Noviherbaspirillum saxi: one gene and its partner. The protein of the gene in region 2 interacts with the protein of the main gene of each other region in a pairwise test. Links are inferred from orthologs where the notes say so. Each region holds a gene or a part of one and is shown on either strand. Other genes may lie near its edges.

The links. Proteins that work in one complex are often made in the same cells at the same time.
Region 1: the proteins of glnL (region 2) and D3871_RS02305 interact in binary tests that used the Escherichia coli proteins (3 or more experiments, as listed by UniProt). The link is inferred for Noviherbaspirillum saxi from one-to-one orthologs.

Annotation. Positions count from the first base shown.
Region 1 is NZ_QYUO01000001.1:468,353-475,901, reverse strand. The notes cover bases 2,763-5,743. They hold D3871_RS02305 (P-II family nitrogen regulator), read right to left. Parts: upstream 4,432-5,743; coding sequence 4,093-4,431; downstream 2,763-4,092. Other genes in these bases: D3871_RS02295 (accessory factor UbiK family protein), read left to right, coding at 5,439-5,681; D3871_RS02300 (TorF family putative porin), read right to left, coding at 4,450-5,202; D3871_RS02310 (ammonium transporter), read right to left, coding at 2,763-4,082. Also shown: gshA (glutamate--cysteine ligase), read right to left, coding at 1-719; D3871_RS02315 (IS4 family transposase), read right to left, coding at 1,056-2,384; more of D3871_RS02310, read right to left, coding at 2,538-2,762; D3871_RS02290 (YifB family Mg chelatase-like AAA ATPase), read left to right, coding at 5,782-7,305; D3871_RS02285 (putative bifunctional diguanylate cyclase/phosphodiesterase), read right to left, coding at 7,462-7,549. UniProt on the Escherichia coli protein: Involved in the regulation of nitrogen metabolism. Regulates the activity of its targets by protein-protein interaction in response to the nitrogen status of the cell.
Region 2 is NZ_QYUO01000001.1:1,170,634-1,178,879, forward strand. The notes cover bases 1-2,978. They hold glnL (nitrogen regulation protein NR(II)), read left to right. Parts: upstream 1-941; coding sequence 942-2,015; downstream 2,016-2,978. Other genes in these bases: glnA (type I glutamate--ammonia ligase), read left to right, coding at 1-210; D3871_RS05625 (DUF4124 domain-containing protein), read left to right, coding at 374-868; ntrC (nitrogen regulation protein NR(I)), read left to right, coding at 2,068-2,978. In the rest of the region: more of ntrC, read left to right, coding at 2,979-3,621; cls (cardiolipin synthase), read left to right, coding at 3,900-5,141; D3871_RS05645 (DUF1289 domain-containing protein), read right to left, coding at 5,166-5,351; D3871_RS05650 (glutathione S-transferase family protein), read left to right, coding at 5,391-6,032; propionate catabolism operon regulatory protein PrpR, read right to left, coding at 6,040-7,692; prpB (methylisocitrate lyase), read left to right, coding at 7,900-8,246.

The sequences.
Region 1 (7,549 bases), 700 kb from region 2 along the record:
CGGGAGAAATACGGATTGAGCATCCAGCCGTCGACGTCGATCAGCTTGGCGAACTTCTTGACCACTTCGTCGTAGGCGGCGAAGTGATTGGTCTTGCGGCGCACCGCCCAGCCGGCATGCAGCGGCGGCAACAGATTTTGTTCATGCAAACCTTCGAGCACCGACGGAATGCCGGAAGACAGGTCATTGTTGAGCAGCACCGTGCAAGGATCGAAATTCTTCAAGCCGACGCGGCGGCCATTGGCCGAACGCTCCAGTGGCTCCAGCGTCAGCGTGCTGCCGTCGGGCAGATCGATATTGGTCGGCTCCTTGACCTCGTCGGAAAGCGATCCGAGCCGTACATTGAGGCCGGTCTGGCGGAAGATCTGGATCAGGCGGGCGACGTTCTGCAGGTAGAAGGTATTGCGGGTGTGGCGTTCCGGGATCAGCAGCAGGTTCTTGGCATCGGGACAGTATTTCTCGATGGCCGCCATTGCGGCTTGCACTGCCAGCGGCAGCATTTCCGCCGACAGATTATTGAAGCCGCCCGGGAACAGGTTGGTATCGACCGGTGCGAGTTTGAAGCCGGCATTGCGCAAATCGACCGAACAGTAGAAAGGCGGCGTGTGTTCCTGCCATTCGAGCCGGAACCAGCGCTCGATTGCCGGCGTCGCGGCAAGGATCTTTTTTTCGAGGTCGAGAAGCGGGCCGTTGAGGGCCGTGACGAGATGCGGAACCATATTAACCTTCCTTAACCTTCCAAATGTGTGATGCGCTTGCAAATCGCCTGGATCAGCCTCAGTCGCCTGCGTCGCTACCGCTTGAAGGTCGGGGCAAACGGCGTCTTTTCAACTGATCGCTGCGAATATTGCAATGCTGGAGCGGTATTGATTCTAATAGTAATCCTCGTTTTGCGTGGGATGCGCCCTCCAATGCGGCTTTGCAGCAAACGATTCGGGCGCATATCGCAACAAAGTTTGCCATCTTTGCAACATCATCGGGCCGATGCAGTTTGTCAGGACGACATGCCCGCATGTTACGACGAAAAAAAAGCGCCTCCGAAGAGGTAATGCTGTTCAGATAAGGACTTTCTTGAGCACCCGAACGGCATAACGTTTTGGCGTTGACTTAACGACTCGGTCGCACCGGCGCCCGGGTCGTTTTTCATTGAGGATGCTGACGAGACGCTGGCGCAGCCGCTGCAGTAAGGCCGGCAGTTTTCCCTGGGCGCGGGTGACAGCGGCCCAGCGCAGTTCATATTGGATCGTGTGAAATGCGCGCACGAAACTGATTTCGGTAGGCGCGCAGTTGGCTTCCAATGCGGCTTTCGCAATTTCCACTCGGATCAGGTTGTAGGCGGTGAGCGCCCCCCAGATCTCTTGCTGGACGCCTTCTACGGTCTTGCTGCGCAGGGTCAGTGCCCTCCCCATCATCGATTGCTTGAGTTCACGATAGCTCGTTTCAATCTGCCAGCGGCGGCCGTAGCAAGCGACGATCTCGCTCGCCTTGAAGCGTTGGCGGTCGGTCAGCGAGGTCAGCAGCACTTTTTTGCGGCCTTGCGGATCAATTGCTGCAATGGCGCGTGCACGCCAGAATTGGGGCAACGTGGGCGACTTGTTGCGGGCCTGCGGCGACACGCGCATCTGCACGATCGCATCTTCCGGTGTGCCTTCGACCACTTCCCATTGGGTGTTGCCTTTGGCCGGTATCAGGAAGTGCCGGTTCTGTCCGTTGGCCGTGAGCCCGCACAGGATTTCCGCGGCCAGAAAGCCCTTGTCGAACACTGTCAGCGTATGATCCGGGATGCCCGGCACCAGCGTCTTTGCGTACAGCATTTCATTGCTATCGTACCGGCCGAAGGCGGCATCGACCACCAGGTGGGTGGGAATAGCCGTCAGTGTTACCCCGCGCACTTGCGGGTAGCTCGCCACCGCGCCACTGGCATACGATTGGGCGCCAAAGTGTTCCCGATTGGCGGGGCTATCCGCTGTTCGCAAGGTCGTCCCGTCCATTGCCAACAGACTCAATCCCTTGAACAGGTAAGCATTCTTGTCCTGGCTGCTCCACGCCCGCGCCGACGTCTGGAACAGCCATTTCAGCGGCGCTTCCCCCAGTCGCTGGCGTGCTTGCGCCACCGCGCTCTTGCTCACGAACGGTGCCTGCACAGCCGGCAGCGCCAGATCGAGTGCGTCGATCACCTCGCTAATCGATTGGTGGCGATACAAGGCCAGCGCGACGACCAGCCACACGACCTGTTCGGCCGGCAAGCGCCGATGTCGGAGGCTGGCCCTGCCGGTTTCTGCGACAGCCTGCGCAATCCACTCGTACGGTAAATGCGCGCCCAACCGCGCCCAGTCGGGCGCGTCTTGTGCATCCAGCAGCAGGGTCAGGGCGTCGGCAAGCATGAAGCCGAAAAGTTAACATCACCGCCCAAGGTTTACAACCTGTTTCCCAAAACAAAAATGCCGTTCAGTTCTTAACTGAACGGCATTACCTCCGAAGAGGCGCTTTCAAGGCTTGCTGACGCAAGCGGGGAAATGAGTGCTGCCGTATGGCTATTACGAGTGGTAAGCCGATTCGCCGTGGCTGGAGATGTCGAGGCCTTCGCGCTCTTCTTCTTCCGGCACACGCAGACCGACGATCAGGTCAACCACCTTGTAGGCGATGAAGGCCACAACGCCAGACCAGATCACCGTGGTCAGCACGCCCTGGAACTGGATCCAGACTTGGCCTGCGATCGAGTACTCTGCGGCAACCTTGTTGGCAACGTAGTCATAGATGCCTGTGCCGCCCAGCGAAGGAGCCGCGAATACGCCGGTCAGCAGCGCGCCGAGGATACCGCCGACGCCGTGCACGCCGAACACGTCAAGCGAGTCATCCGCACCCAGCATGCGCTTGAGGCCATTGACACCCCACAGGCAGATGATACCGGACAGCAGGCCGATTACCAGGCCACCCATGACGCCGACGAAGCCGGCTGCGGGAGTAATCGCGACCAGACCTGCAACCGCCCCCGAAGCCGCACCCAGCATCGAAGGCTTGCCCTTGCCCATCCATTCGCCGAAGCTCCAGGACAGGGTTGCCGCAGCTGTTGCCAGCAAGGTATTGACCAGTGCGAGCGCAGCGGTGCCGCCTGCTTCGAGCGCCGAACCGGCGTTGAAACCGAACCAGCCGACCCACAGCATCGATGCACCGACCATGGTCAGCGTCAGCGAGTGCGGTGCCATCGATTCCTTGCCGTAGCCGATACGCTTGCCGATCACATAAGCACCGACCAGACCGGCGATCGCGGCATTGATGTGGACCACAGTACCGCCAGCGAAGTCAAGCGCGCCCTTCTGGAACAGCCAGCCGGAAACAGCTGTCGCCTTTTCGGCAGCGGCTGCGTCGACATAGGCATCCGGACCAGGCCAGAACCAGACCATGTGCGCAATCGGCAGGTAGGAGAAGGTGAACCACAGTACGATGAACAGCAGCGCAGCCGAGAACTTGATGCGTTCGGCGAATGCGCCGACGATCAGGCCGCAAGTGATCGCTGCAAAGGTTGCCTGGAACGCGACGAACACAAACTCGGGAATCACGATGCCCTTGCTGAAGGTCGCGGCGACCGATTCCGGCGTGATGCCTTTCAGGAACAGGCGATCGAACGAACCGATGAAGCTGCCGCCTTCCGTGAACGCGAGCGAGTAGCCGTAAATGGCCCACAACACCACGATCATCGAGAAGATCATGAACACCTGCATCAGGATCGACAGCATGTTCTTGGTGCGCACCAGGCCGCCGTAGAACAGGGCGAGGCCAGGAATCGTCATCAGGATGACCAGTACGGTGGCCATCATCATCCATGCGGTGTCGCCCTTGTTAGGGACGGGTGCGGCGGCCGGTGCTGCCGCTTCGGCCGGTGTTGCTGCGGCGGCGGGTGCGGTCGCAGCCGGAGCTGCTGCTGCCGGCGCTGCGGCATCGGCGGCCGGGGCAGTTGCCTGCGCCAGCACGATCGGTTCGGACGTTGCCGCGGGGGCGTCTGCAGCCAGCGTTGGCTGCGCAAAGCCGACCGCGAACAGCAGCGTGCTGGTCGCCAGGAAGCTTGCAATTAATTTTTTCATCAAAATCTCCTTAGAGGGCTTCTTTGCCGGTCTCGCCGGTACGGATACGGACGACTTGCTGCAGGTCGTAGACAAAAATCTTGCCGTCGCCGATCTTGCCGGTGCGTGCCGCGCTTTCAATTGCTTCGATCGCGCGATCGACGATAGCGTCGTCCACGGCTGCCTCGATCTTGGTCTTGGGCAGGAAGTCGACGACATATTCCGCGCCGCGATACAGCTCGGTGTGGCCCTTCTGACGGCCGAACCCCTTGACTTCGGTGACGGTAATGCCCTGCACGCCGATCGCCGAAAGAGATTCGCGCACTTCGTCCAGTTTGAACGGTTTAATGATGGCGGTGATCAGTTTCATGATGAACCCCTAAGAGATTTAGAAAGTCTTGGAGAGCGACAGCACGACGGTATTCTTGCTCACGTCTTTCCGCTTGGTGCCGCTGGTGTTGGAAACGGTATACACAGCGGAATCGGCATTGGAACCGACCAGGGCCAGGCCGACTGTGGCAAAGCCGACGTCGCGTGCGACGCCAAGCTTGTAGTCGGTATAGTTGAACGCGCCGGAGTTCTTGAACTTCTGGCGACCGACGTGGAAGCCCAGCGTAGTCTTGTCGGCGACTTCAAAGTTGGCGTTCAGGTCCAGATAATAGGAACCATCGGCATTGGTGAAGCCGAAGTATTCGTCGCTGACTGCATGGCTATACTTCGCCGAGAACCACTTGTAGGTCGCGCCGACGTAGAGCTCCAGCGCATCGGCCTTGATACCGCCGATACGAACGCCGGGATAGTAGTATTTCAGCAAGCCGATATCGGCGGTCAGGTCCGGCATGACTTCAAACTTGTAGCCGCCGTACAGGTCCATCTCAATGCTGGCGCCATCGGGATATTGGTTGCCGCTGACATTGGAATTCCAGTTACCGACATAGAAACCGCTGCTGTGCGCATAGTCGAAACCGCCCTGGATTGCCGGCTTGCCGAAAGTCTGGGAAATGCCGCGGAAACGATAATCCGTTGCGAGAGTCAGGTTACCGGTAAAGGTATGATCGGAAGCTGCCGGGGCGGCTTGCTGTGCCGAGGCAGACGTCGCACAAGCAGCGAAGACCGCGGCAGCAAGAATCATTTTTTTCATGTCGTTCCCTTTTTGTAGGTGAAGAAAAATTCGTGGCATTGCATTTCCCCAACTACTTAGCAGAACTCATGCCACCGTTTTCATGCCACAATTGCGTTATCAAACTTTCCATTTTATGGAGCTTCGGCAAGTAAACGCACTGGGTTTGGCGACGTGCACCAACATATCGCACCACGCTGAGGCGCACCGAAACGGTACGCACCAAGCAAGTGCGAATTTTTGAAAGAAGATTGACCATGAACAAGAACGATTTTTTTAATGATCTGCAAAGCAAGATCAACCAGGCCATCGAGAATTCACCGATGAAGGACGTTGAAAAGAACGTCAAGGCAATGATGACGCAGGGTTTTTCCAAGCTCGATCTGGTGACGCGAGAAGAGTTTGATATTCAGGCACAGGTATTGGCAAAGACCCGTGCCAAGCTGGAAGCGCTGGAAGCTCGGGTAGCCGAACTGGAAGTCCAGCTCAAAAAACCGTAAGGCCGGCAGCCGGTTTGCGCAGACTTGGCGTGACTCGCGTGAGCCATCATCCGGCACGCCATCGGTATGAATACCAAAAACAAAAGCTCCATGAGGGTCAATGAGTCTTGCTGTCTTGAAAAGCCGCGCCCTGTCCGGCATGCAGGCGCCGGAAGTCACCGTCGAAGTTCACCTTGCCAATGGCATACCCTCTTTCACGATCGTCGGCTTGCCTGAAACAGAAGTAAAGGAATCGAAGGACAGGGTCAGGGCCGCCTTGCAAAACGCCCGCTTCGAATTCCCGGCGCGGCGCATCACCGTCAACCTCGCGCCGGCCGACCTGCCCAAGGAGTCCGGCCGCTTCGACCTGCCGATCGCGCTGGGCATCCTGGCTGCCTCCGAACAGATGCCCGGCGACGAACTTGCCAAATATGAATTTGCGGGTGAGCTCTCGCTGTCGGGAGAGTTGCGGCCGATTCGCGGCGCGCTGGCGATGACTTATGCGATGCACCGCGCGGCCGACAGGTCCGGCAAGCAACGCGCATTCATCCTGCCGCGCGCCAATGCAGACGAGGCCGGACTGGTCGCCGACGCAGCCATCTATCCGGCGGAATCGTTGTTACAGGTGTGTGCACACTTCGCTTCGCGCGGCAGCGATGCCCGACTCGCACGGCATCGCGCCGAAGCGGCGCCGGCGCGTCCGACTTATCCGGACTTCGCCGACGTTAAAGGACAGTTGCAGGCCAAGCGCGCGTTGGAAATCGCGGCATCCGGCGGACATAGTGTCTTGATGGCCGGCCCGCCGGGTACCGGCAAATCGATGCTGGCGCAGCGCTTCCCCGGCATCCTGCCGCAGATGACCGACGACGAAGCGCTGGAGTCGGCCGCCGTGCAATCGCTGACCAGCGGCTTTTCGATTGCGCGCTGGAAGGCTCGGCCTTACCGCGCGCCGCACCATACCGCCTCCGGCGTGGCGCTGGTCGGCGGCGGCAGCTCACCCCGTCCGGGTGAAATCTCGCTTGCGCATCGCGGCGTCTTGTTTCTCGATGAACTGCCGGAATTCGACAGAAAAGTGCTGGAAGTGTTGCGTGAACCGCTAGAGTCCGGGCATATCACGATCTCGCGTGCGGCGAAGCAGGCTGATTTTCCCGCCCGCTTTCAATTGATCGCGGCGATGAACCCCTGCCCCTGCGGTTATCTGGGTCACACCGCCAATCGCTGTCGCTGCACGCCGGATCAGGTTGCCCGATACCAGGACAAGATTTCCGGTCCGCTGCTCGATCGCATCGACATGCAGATTCAGGTCACCGCGTTGCCGCATGAGGACTTGCTGAAGCAAGCCGACGGCGAACCGTCGCAGCGCATCACGGAACGCGTCGAACGCGCCTTCGCACTGCAGTTGCAGCGACAAGGCAAGGGCAACCATGCATTGTCGACTGCCGAGATCGATCTGCATTGCAAGCCCGACGAGGCGGGCGAGCAGATATTGCGTACTGCGATGACGAGACTGCACTGGTCGGCGCGCGCGTATCACCGCGTGCTCAAGGTCGCACGCACGATTGCCGACTTGGCGGGCGCAGCCACGATCGGGCAGGCACATATCGCCGAAGCGATTCAGTACCGGCGCGCACTACGCGAACATTAAGGAACGTGCACGAAATAATTTCCCGATTTGGTTCACGTCTGACGGGCGCGCTGCAGCGTTGCTCGGCGTCGCCATAGCTCGCTATGACTCCTTCTCGCGCCTTGCAGCGCATCCCGTCGGACGCGTCCAAATCGGTAACTTATTCCGTACACATTCCTAAGCGACTTTTACAGCCTTACGTGAAGGCACTGGCAATCTGCCCGGTACAGTGCATTGCCATCTGCGCTTTTCAGGAAGAGGCAGG
Region 2 (8,246 bases):
CCGCCGGAAGAAGACAAGCTGATCCCGACCGTGTGCTCCTCGCTCGATCAAGCGCTTGAGTACCTGGACAAGGACCGTGAGTTCCTGACCCGCGGTGGCGTGTTCAGCGATTCCATGATCGATGCCTACATCGAGCTGAAAATGCAGGAAGTCCAGCGCTTCCGCATGACGACGCATCCGATCGAATTCGATATGTACTACTCGCTGTAATCCGCGATTCAAGGTAAATGTTGTGAAAAAGGGAGGCTTCGGCTTCCCTTTTTTGTTCTGTGGAACTGTTGTGCTATAAGACGTTCTGAGTACGAATGTTTGTAAAGACCTGTTTCTTCGCCTAAACTAAGAAGCACCTTTACTGTTTCCATGCAGAAAGATTATGAAACAACTCATTGTTGGCCTGTTGACCATTGGGGCTATGGCAGGGCAGGCGCATGCACAAAGCGAAGTGTTTCTTTGCGTCGATGATTTCGGCAAGAAGGAATACAAGAACACTGGCACCACCAAGGGATGCAAAAAGATCGACTTGCCGGGTATCACGATGATTCCCGCACCAGCATCCGTGCGCAAACCGGTTGTGCAGACCGCCGCCGCCAAGCCGGCGAATTCCCCCTCGGACTTTCCGAAAGTCGATGGCGATACGCAAAAGACACGCGACAACGATAGACGCCAGATTCTTGTCGATGAAATGAAGAGTGAAGAGCAGAAGCTTGCGAATCTGAAAAAGGAATTCAATAACGGTGAACCGGAGCGCCGCGGCGACGAGCGCAACTACGCGAAATACCAGGAGCGGGTTTCGGTCATGAAGGATGACATCGGCCGTACGGAAAAGAATATCGACGCGCTCAAACGCGAGATCGGCAATCTAAAATAGTCGAGCGCGCTGCGGGTATGACGCTTGCATGACAAGGGCCGCATATTGCGGCCCTTTATATTTTTGGACCACTGTGAAAACAACTCGAAACACCTTCGACGGCCTGGACCTGCTGTCGTCCGCCGTCATCATTCTCGATGCGGAAAGCCGGATCACCTATGCCAATGCGGCCGCCGAAAACCTTTTTGAAAGTTCGGCCAAGGCGCTCGTCGGGCACAAGCTGGAAGAGCTGTTCCTCAACGGTAGCCACCTGTCGGAAATCTTCCATGAAGCGGTCCAGCACCGCTTTGCGGACAAGCGGCTGGACCTGACGCTGGAGCGCGCCGGCCGCGAATCGCTGCAGGTCCATGTCATCGTCACCGCGCTCGACAATCCGGTGACGCCTGTCCTGATCGAGTTGCGCGAGAACGTGCAGCAGCTCAAGCTCGATCGCGAAGAGCGGCTGCTGGATCAGAGTCAGGCCAACAAGGAATTGATCCGCAATCTGGCGCATGAAATCAAGAATCCGCTCGGCGGCATACGCGGCGCTGCGCAGCTGCTCGAATTCGAATTGCCGGAACGGCAGCTGAAAGAGCTGCGCGAATATACGCAGGTCATCATCAAGGAAGCCGACCGTTTGCAGACGCTGGTGGACCGTCTGCTTGCCCCGCACCGTCGGCCGCATATCGTCGGCGACGTCAATATCCATGAAGTTTGCGAGCGTGTGCGCAGCCTGATCATGGCCGAATTCCCGACCGGCCTGACGATCAGGCGCGACTACGATTTGTCGGTTCCGGAATTCCGGGGCGACAAGGAGCAGCTGATTCAGGCCGTGCTCAACATCACGCACAACGCCGCGCAGGCACTATCGGATCGCATGAAAGCGGGCGATGCACTCATCACCTTGCAGACGCGCGTCGCGCGACAGGTCACGCTGGCGAAGATACGTTACAGGCTGGCATTAGACTTGCATATTATCGACAATGGACCGGGCATCCCCCCCGACATCCAGGACCGCATCTTCTATCCCTTGGTTTCGGGACGCGAAGGGGGTAGTGGATTGGGCCTGACACTCGCGCAGACATTCGTGCAGCAGCATATGGGCGTGATCGAGTGCGAGAGCAGGCCGGGATGTACCGACTTCAGGATACTGATACCGCTGCCTTGAACACCGGGCCGGGTTTGACCAATGTCTCATGACGCAGGATGCACAAGAAAATATGAAGCCGATCTGGATTGTCGATGATGATGAATCAATTCGCTGGGTACTAGAGAAAGCGCTGGCCCGCGAAAATCTCGCTACGAAAAGCTTCTCCAATGCGCGCGAGGCGCTCGATGCGCTGCAGACCAGCGTGCCGCAGGTGCTGGTGTCCGATATCCGCATGCCGGGCGAGTCAGGGCTCGAACTGCTGCAAGCGGTCAAGGCCAAGCATCCCGGCCTGCCGGTTATTGTCATCACTGCCTTCTCTGACCTCGATTCGGCGGTCGCCGCGTTCCAGGGTGGCGCATTCGAATACCTCGCCAAGCCTTTCGATATCGACAAGGCCGTCGAGCTGATCCGGCGTGCGCTGGAAGAAAGCCTGCGGGAATCAGGCGTCGAACAGGCGGCAGCCGAAACACCCGAGATTCTCGGGCAGGCGCCGGCCATGCAGGATGTGTTCCGCGCGATAGGCCGGCTGTCGCAATCCAATGTGACCGTGCTCATCACCGGCGAATCCGGCACCGGCAAGGAACTGGTCGCCCGTGCATTGCACAAGCACAGCCCGCGTGCGACGCAACCCTATATTGCGCTCAATACCGCAGCGATTCCAAAAGACTTGCTCGAGTCGGAGCTGTTCGGGCATGAACGCGGTGCGTTCACCGGCGCGCAGGCGACACGGCGCGGCCGCTTCGAGCAGGCGGAGAACGGCACGCTCTTCCTCGATGAAATCGGAGACATGCCGTTCGACCTGCAGACGCGCTTGCTGCGCGTGCTGTCCGACGGCCATTTCTATCGTGTCGGCGGACATCAGCCGCTCAAGGCAAATGTCCGTGTCATCGCTGCAACCCATCAGAACCTGGAACAGCGCGTCAAGGAAGGCTTGTTCCGCGAAGACTTGTATCACCGGCTCAATGTCATCCGTCTGCGTTTGCCCAGCCTGCGCGAACGGCGTGAAGATATTCCCTTGCTGACCCGGCATTTCCTTGCGCAGAGCGCCAAGCAGCTCGGCGTCGAGGCCAAGCGCATGTCGGACAGCGCCATGCATTTTCTCGCCAGTCTCGACCTTCCCGGCAACGTCCGGCAACTCGAGAATCTCTGCAACTGGATCACCGTCATGGCGCCCGGACAGACCGTCGAGGTCAAGGATATGCCGCATGACTTGACCCATGGACAGGAATTTTCCACAACGCCGGTGGCCTTGTCGTCTGCCCCCGCCGCCATGCCAATGCCGATGATGTCGGCTACGGCCGAGAATTCTTCGGCCAGCAGTCCAGAGTCGAATTTTCCGGCCTTTCCTCAATCCGCACCACCAGTCAATGGTCATGCCAATGCGGTGGCCGACAAGGCTGGATGGATTGCCTTGCTGGAGTCCGAGGCCGCGCACATGCTTGCCGCCGGGCAGCCTGAAGTCATGGACGCCCTGGGTCGCCAATTCGAATCCGCCCTAATCAAGACAGCGCTCAAGCATACGCATGGTCGCAAGAACGATGCCGCTATACGACTCGGCATCGGTCGCAACACCATTACACGCAAGATCCATGAACTTGGCATAGACGGCGCCAAGGAAGAGTAACCGACCTTGTCACAGGACGGCGTATTTGATAGTGCCGTCCCGTGCAGCAGTTCCCGGAAGTATTTCGCATCGGCAAGTACCCTTACGAATTGAAACCTTCTTCACGCATGCTCCAAATCGGGCACCTTTGCGCACCGGCATGAAGCTTTACAAATCGCAAGGCACCAGGATGTTGCAGGTAATACAGTAGTCCTATCGGTCTGTTATTCCCATGTAATGCATCCAGGTACTCTGCTTTTGTGAAACGCCGCTTCCACCTCATTCACCTTGGAGCCGCAGTGCTTCTTACACTGGCGGCGACACTGCTTGCGGTGAACCTGGCCGAGGGCGAGAAACGCATCGAAACGCGGGTGGAAAGTCTTTACGGCGTTACCGATGCGCAGTACCTGCGCTCCATGGGCGTGCTTCTCGGGCCAACCATCATCGAGGGCAATTCGGTTCAGCATCTGGAAAATGGCATTGAAATCTTTCCAGCGATGCTGGAAGCGATTCGCTCCGCGCGCAAGACCATTACCTTTGAAACCTATATTTATTGGTCCGGCGATGTCGGCAAGCGTTTTGCCGAAGCGCTGCGCGAGCGTGCCCAGGCTGGCGTCAAGGTGCATGTGCTGCTCGACTGGATAGGCAGCGCGAAAATGGATGAATCGCTGCTGGAAGAAATGCGCCGGGGCGGTGTCGAGGTCGAACGCTATCACGAGCCGCACTGGTATAACCTGGCGCGCTTGAATAACCGAACCCACCGCAAACTGCTGGTGGTCGACGGACTCGTCGGCTTTACCGGTGGCGTAGGCATTGCCGACCAGTGGGATGGCGACGCGCAGGACAAGGAGCATTGGCGCGACTCGCATTTCCGCGTGCAGGGACCGGCCGTATCCGAGTTCCAGGCGGTGTTTCTCGACAACTGGATCAAGGCGACCGGGCGCGTGCTGCATGCGGAGGATTACTTCCCCAAGATCGACAATGCCGGCACGATGCCGGCGCAAATGTTCAGCAGTTCGCCAACCGGCGGCAGCGAAAGCATGCATCTCATGTACTTGTTATCGATTGCATCGGCGCAGAAATCGATTCTGCTGTCGAGTTCCTATTTCGTTCCCGATGAATTGGCGCTCAATGCACTTTCTGCCGCCGCGAAGCGTGGCGTCAAGATCAGGATCATCACGCCGGGCGAAAAAATCGACGCGAGTGTCGTGCGGCGCGCGTCACGGGCGCGTTGGGGACAGTTGCTGGAGGCAGGCATCGAGATCTATGAATACCAACCGACAATGTTTCATTGCAAGATCATGATCGTGGATGGATTTCTCGTGTCGACCGGTTCGACCAATTTCGATAACAGGTCGTTTCGTCTGAACGACGAGGCCAACCTGAATATTTACGATGCGGGCTTCGCGGCTGAAATGACGAAAGAGTTCGAACAGGATGTGATGAAGGCGCGTCGCGTCACGCTGGAACAGTGGCGCAATCGGCCATGGAATGAAAAGCTGATGGAGCACGCATCTTCGCTGTTAGGCAGCCAGCTCTGACGGCTGTCAAGGCAGGTTTGCCATTCAGGACTGCCGGCGCGGATAACCTTCTGCCGTGATCCGCGTCCACACCTGTGCTTTTTCTTCTTCAGTCATGAACACCCAGTTTGCCACTTCGGCAACCGTACGACCGCACCCGCGGCAGATATCATCGAAGGTGGTAGAACAAACGGCAACACAGGGCGTGTCAGGGCGGGAAGGTTTTTGCATAGAATAGAGGTCCCAAACCACCAATGATAGGGCAAAACCTTGTACCAGCTCTACTACTATCCCGGTAACGCGAATCTCGCGCCACACATGCTGCTCGAAGAATTGTCAGTTCCGTACCAGCTGGTGCTGATTGACCGGGACAACAATGCGCACAAAGGCAAAGAATATTTGCGGTTGAATCCGACCGGGCGTATTCCCGTGCTGGTTGATGGCGACCTGGTGCTGTTTGAAACGGCGGCCATTTGTCTCCACCTGGTAGATCGGCATCCTGAAGCCGGGCTGGCGCCGGCACTCGGCACGGCTGAACGTGCGCATTTCTACAAGTGGCTGATGTATCTGACCAATACCTTGCAAGCCGAGTTGCTCACCTATTTCTACCCTGAGCGGCTGGCCAGTAGCGAGGCTGGTGCCGCAGATGTCAAGCAGCATGCTGAACAACGGGTAAGTGCGATGCTGGACCTGCTTGACCGGACGCTGGCTGAGCACGGTGGGCCTTATCTGCTTGGCCAGCAGTATACGGCGGTGGATCCCTATCTGATGATGTTGTCGAGGTGGACCAGGATGATGATGCACCCGGCGCGCAATCGCACACATCTTGGCCGCTTCCTGCAGCGGATGGTGGAGCGGCCAGCCGTCATGCGCGCATTCGAGCAGGAAGGTTTAAGCGAGCCGTTGTTTTAATCCCGTTTCATCGCGGATCATCTCGACTCAGGCGACGCCACAAGGTAGTACGGCTGATCCCTAGATGTTTCGCGGCGGCTTCCCGGTTGCCGCCAAAGCGCGCAAGTACCGTGTGAACCGTTTCCGAATAGCTAGCCGGCAAGGGCGGTGATGATGCGTTGTCCAGCGTCACGGCCGTTGGCCGAAACGCTGGCGCAGCCGTCGGACTTGAAACGGAAACCAGTTCAGGCGCGACCGCCGTAATGAACCCCGGCGACAAGGCCTGCAGCGGTTCCGCTGCAAGAAACAGGGCCACGCGCTCCATCAGATTGCGCAACTCGCGCACATTGCCCGGCCACGTATAACTGGCCAACAGCGGCACACAGGCGAGAATTTCCGCGTGCAGATTCGCATGCGGCCGCGTGCCCAGCGAAGCCAATGCGTTTTTCAATCCCCATTCGGCCAGCGATGCCAGGTCTTCCGTGCGCTCGCGCAGCGGAGGCAGCGTCAGGCGCAGTACGCCGAGCCGGTAGAACAGGTCAGCCCGAAAGCGTCCATCGCGCACGCGCTGGTCGAGATCGCAATGCGTGGCACTGATGATGCGCACATTCACCGCGATCGGGCGGGTGCCGCCGACGCGAACCACTTCCCGTTCTTCCAGTACGCGCAACAGACGCGTCTGCAATTGCAGCGGCATCTCGCCGATTTCATCGAGGAACAGCGTGCCGCGATTGGCGGCTTCGAACAAGCCGGCATGGCCTCCACGCCGCGACCCGGTAAACGCGCCTTCTTCATAGCCGAACAATTCCGACTCAAGCAGGGATTCGGCCACCGCGCCGCAATTGATTGCAACAAACGGTTGGCGCGCGCGCTGGCTTTCGCGGTGGATCGCCTGGGCTGCAAGCTCCTTGCCGGTGCCGGTTTCACCGTGGATCAGTACGGTCGCCGGGGATTTGGCAAATAATTCGATCGAGTGGCGCACCGCCTGCATCGCCGCGGAGTCGCCGCGCAAGTCGTTCAATCCATGCTTGGCGCGCAAGGCATCGGCAAGCGGATTGGCGCGCGCCCGTCCGGATTCGAGCTGCGTGAAACGTGCCAGTTCCAGCGCGTCTTCGAAGGCTTGCCGTATCGATGCCGCCGAGTACACGAAAACACCTGCAAGGCCGGCTTCTTCCGCCAGATCGGTGATCAGTCCGGCGCCGACGATGGCCTTGATGCCTGCGGCCTTGAGCTCATTGATCTGCGCGCGCGCATCTTCTTCGGTCACATAGGTGCGTTGCACGATTTGCAGACCGAAAGTGGTCTGGAATTCGACCAGTTCCGGCATCGGCTCCTGATAGGTGATCAGACCGATTGCCGAGGTGATCTTGCGCGCCCGGGCTAGTGCCTGCATGACATCGAAACCGCTGGCTTTGGCAATGACGACGGGCAGCGATAAACGCCCCTTCAGGTAAGCCGCGTTCGAGCCGGCGGCAATGACCGCATCGCAGCGCTCGGTTTCCATGCGTTCACGAATATGGCGTACCGCGTCTTCGAAGCCGAGATTGATCGGTTCTATGCTGGCCCGATCGTCGAATTCCAGCGTGATATCCCGAAACAGGTCGGATAAACGCGAGATGGCCACGGTCCAAATGACCGGTTTCTCATTCGGATCGGGTAAGGGATGGCTGCGCGGTCTCATGTTTCATGTTTCATTGCGATGTTTCAAGTGTAACGTGGATTGAAACATGGCTGCTCAGATATTTTTCAGATTACCTTTTCTTTAATCTATAACATATTGATTTTTAATAAAAATAAAAATATTCTGCAAAAACTTTCCTGTGTGGCACACCGCTTGCAATAAGGAGGCAGCATGCAAACTCATGAAACATCTCAGGAAGGTAAAAACATGACTGTCCAATCCGCTGGAGCAGCGTTTCGTCAGGCCGTAAAGGAAGAATCCCCGCTGCAAGTCGTCGGCGCAATCAATGCCAACCACGCTCTGCTGGCCAAGCGCGCCGGTTACCGTGCAATCTACCTGTCCGGCGGCGGCGTCGCGGCCGGCTCGCTCGGTTTGCCCGATCTCGGCATTTCCAATCTCGACGACGTTTTGACCGACGTGCGCCGCATTACCGACGTTTGCGACCTGCCATTGCTGGTCGACGTCGATACCGGATTCGGCTCTTCCGCATTCAATGTCGCACGTACGGTCAAGTCCATGATCAAGTTCGGCGCGGCCGCCATCCACATTGAAGA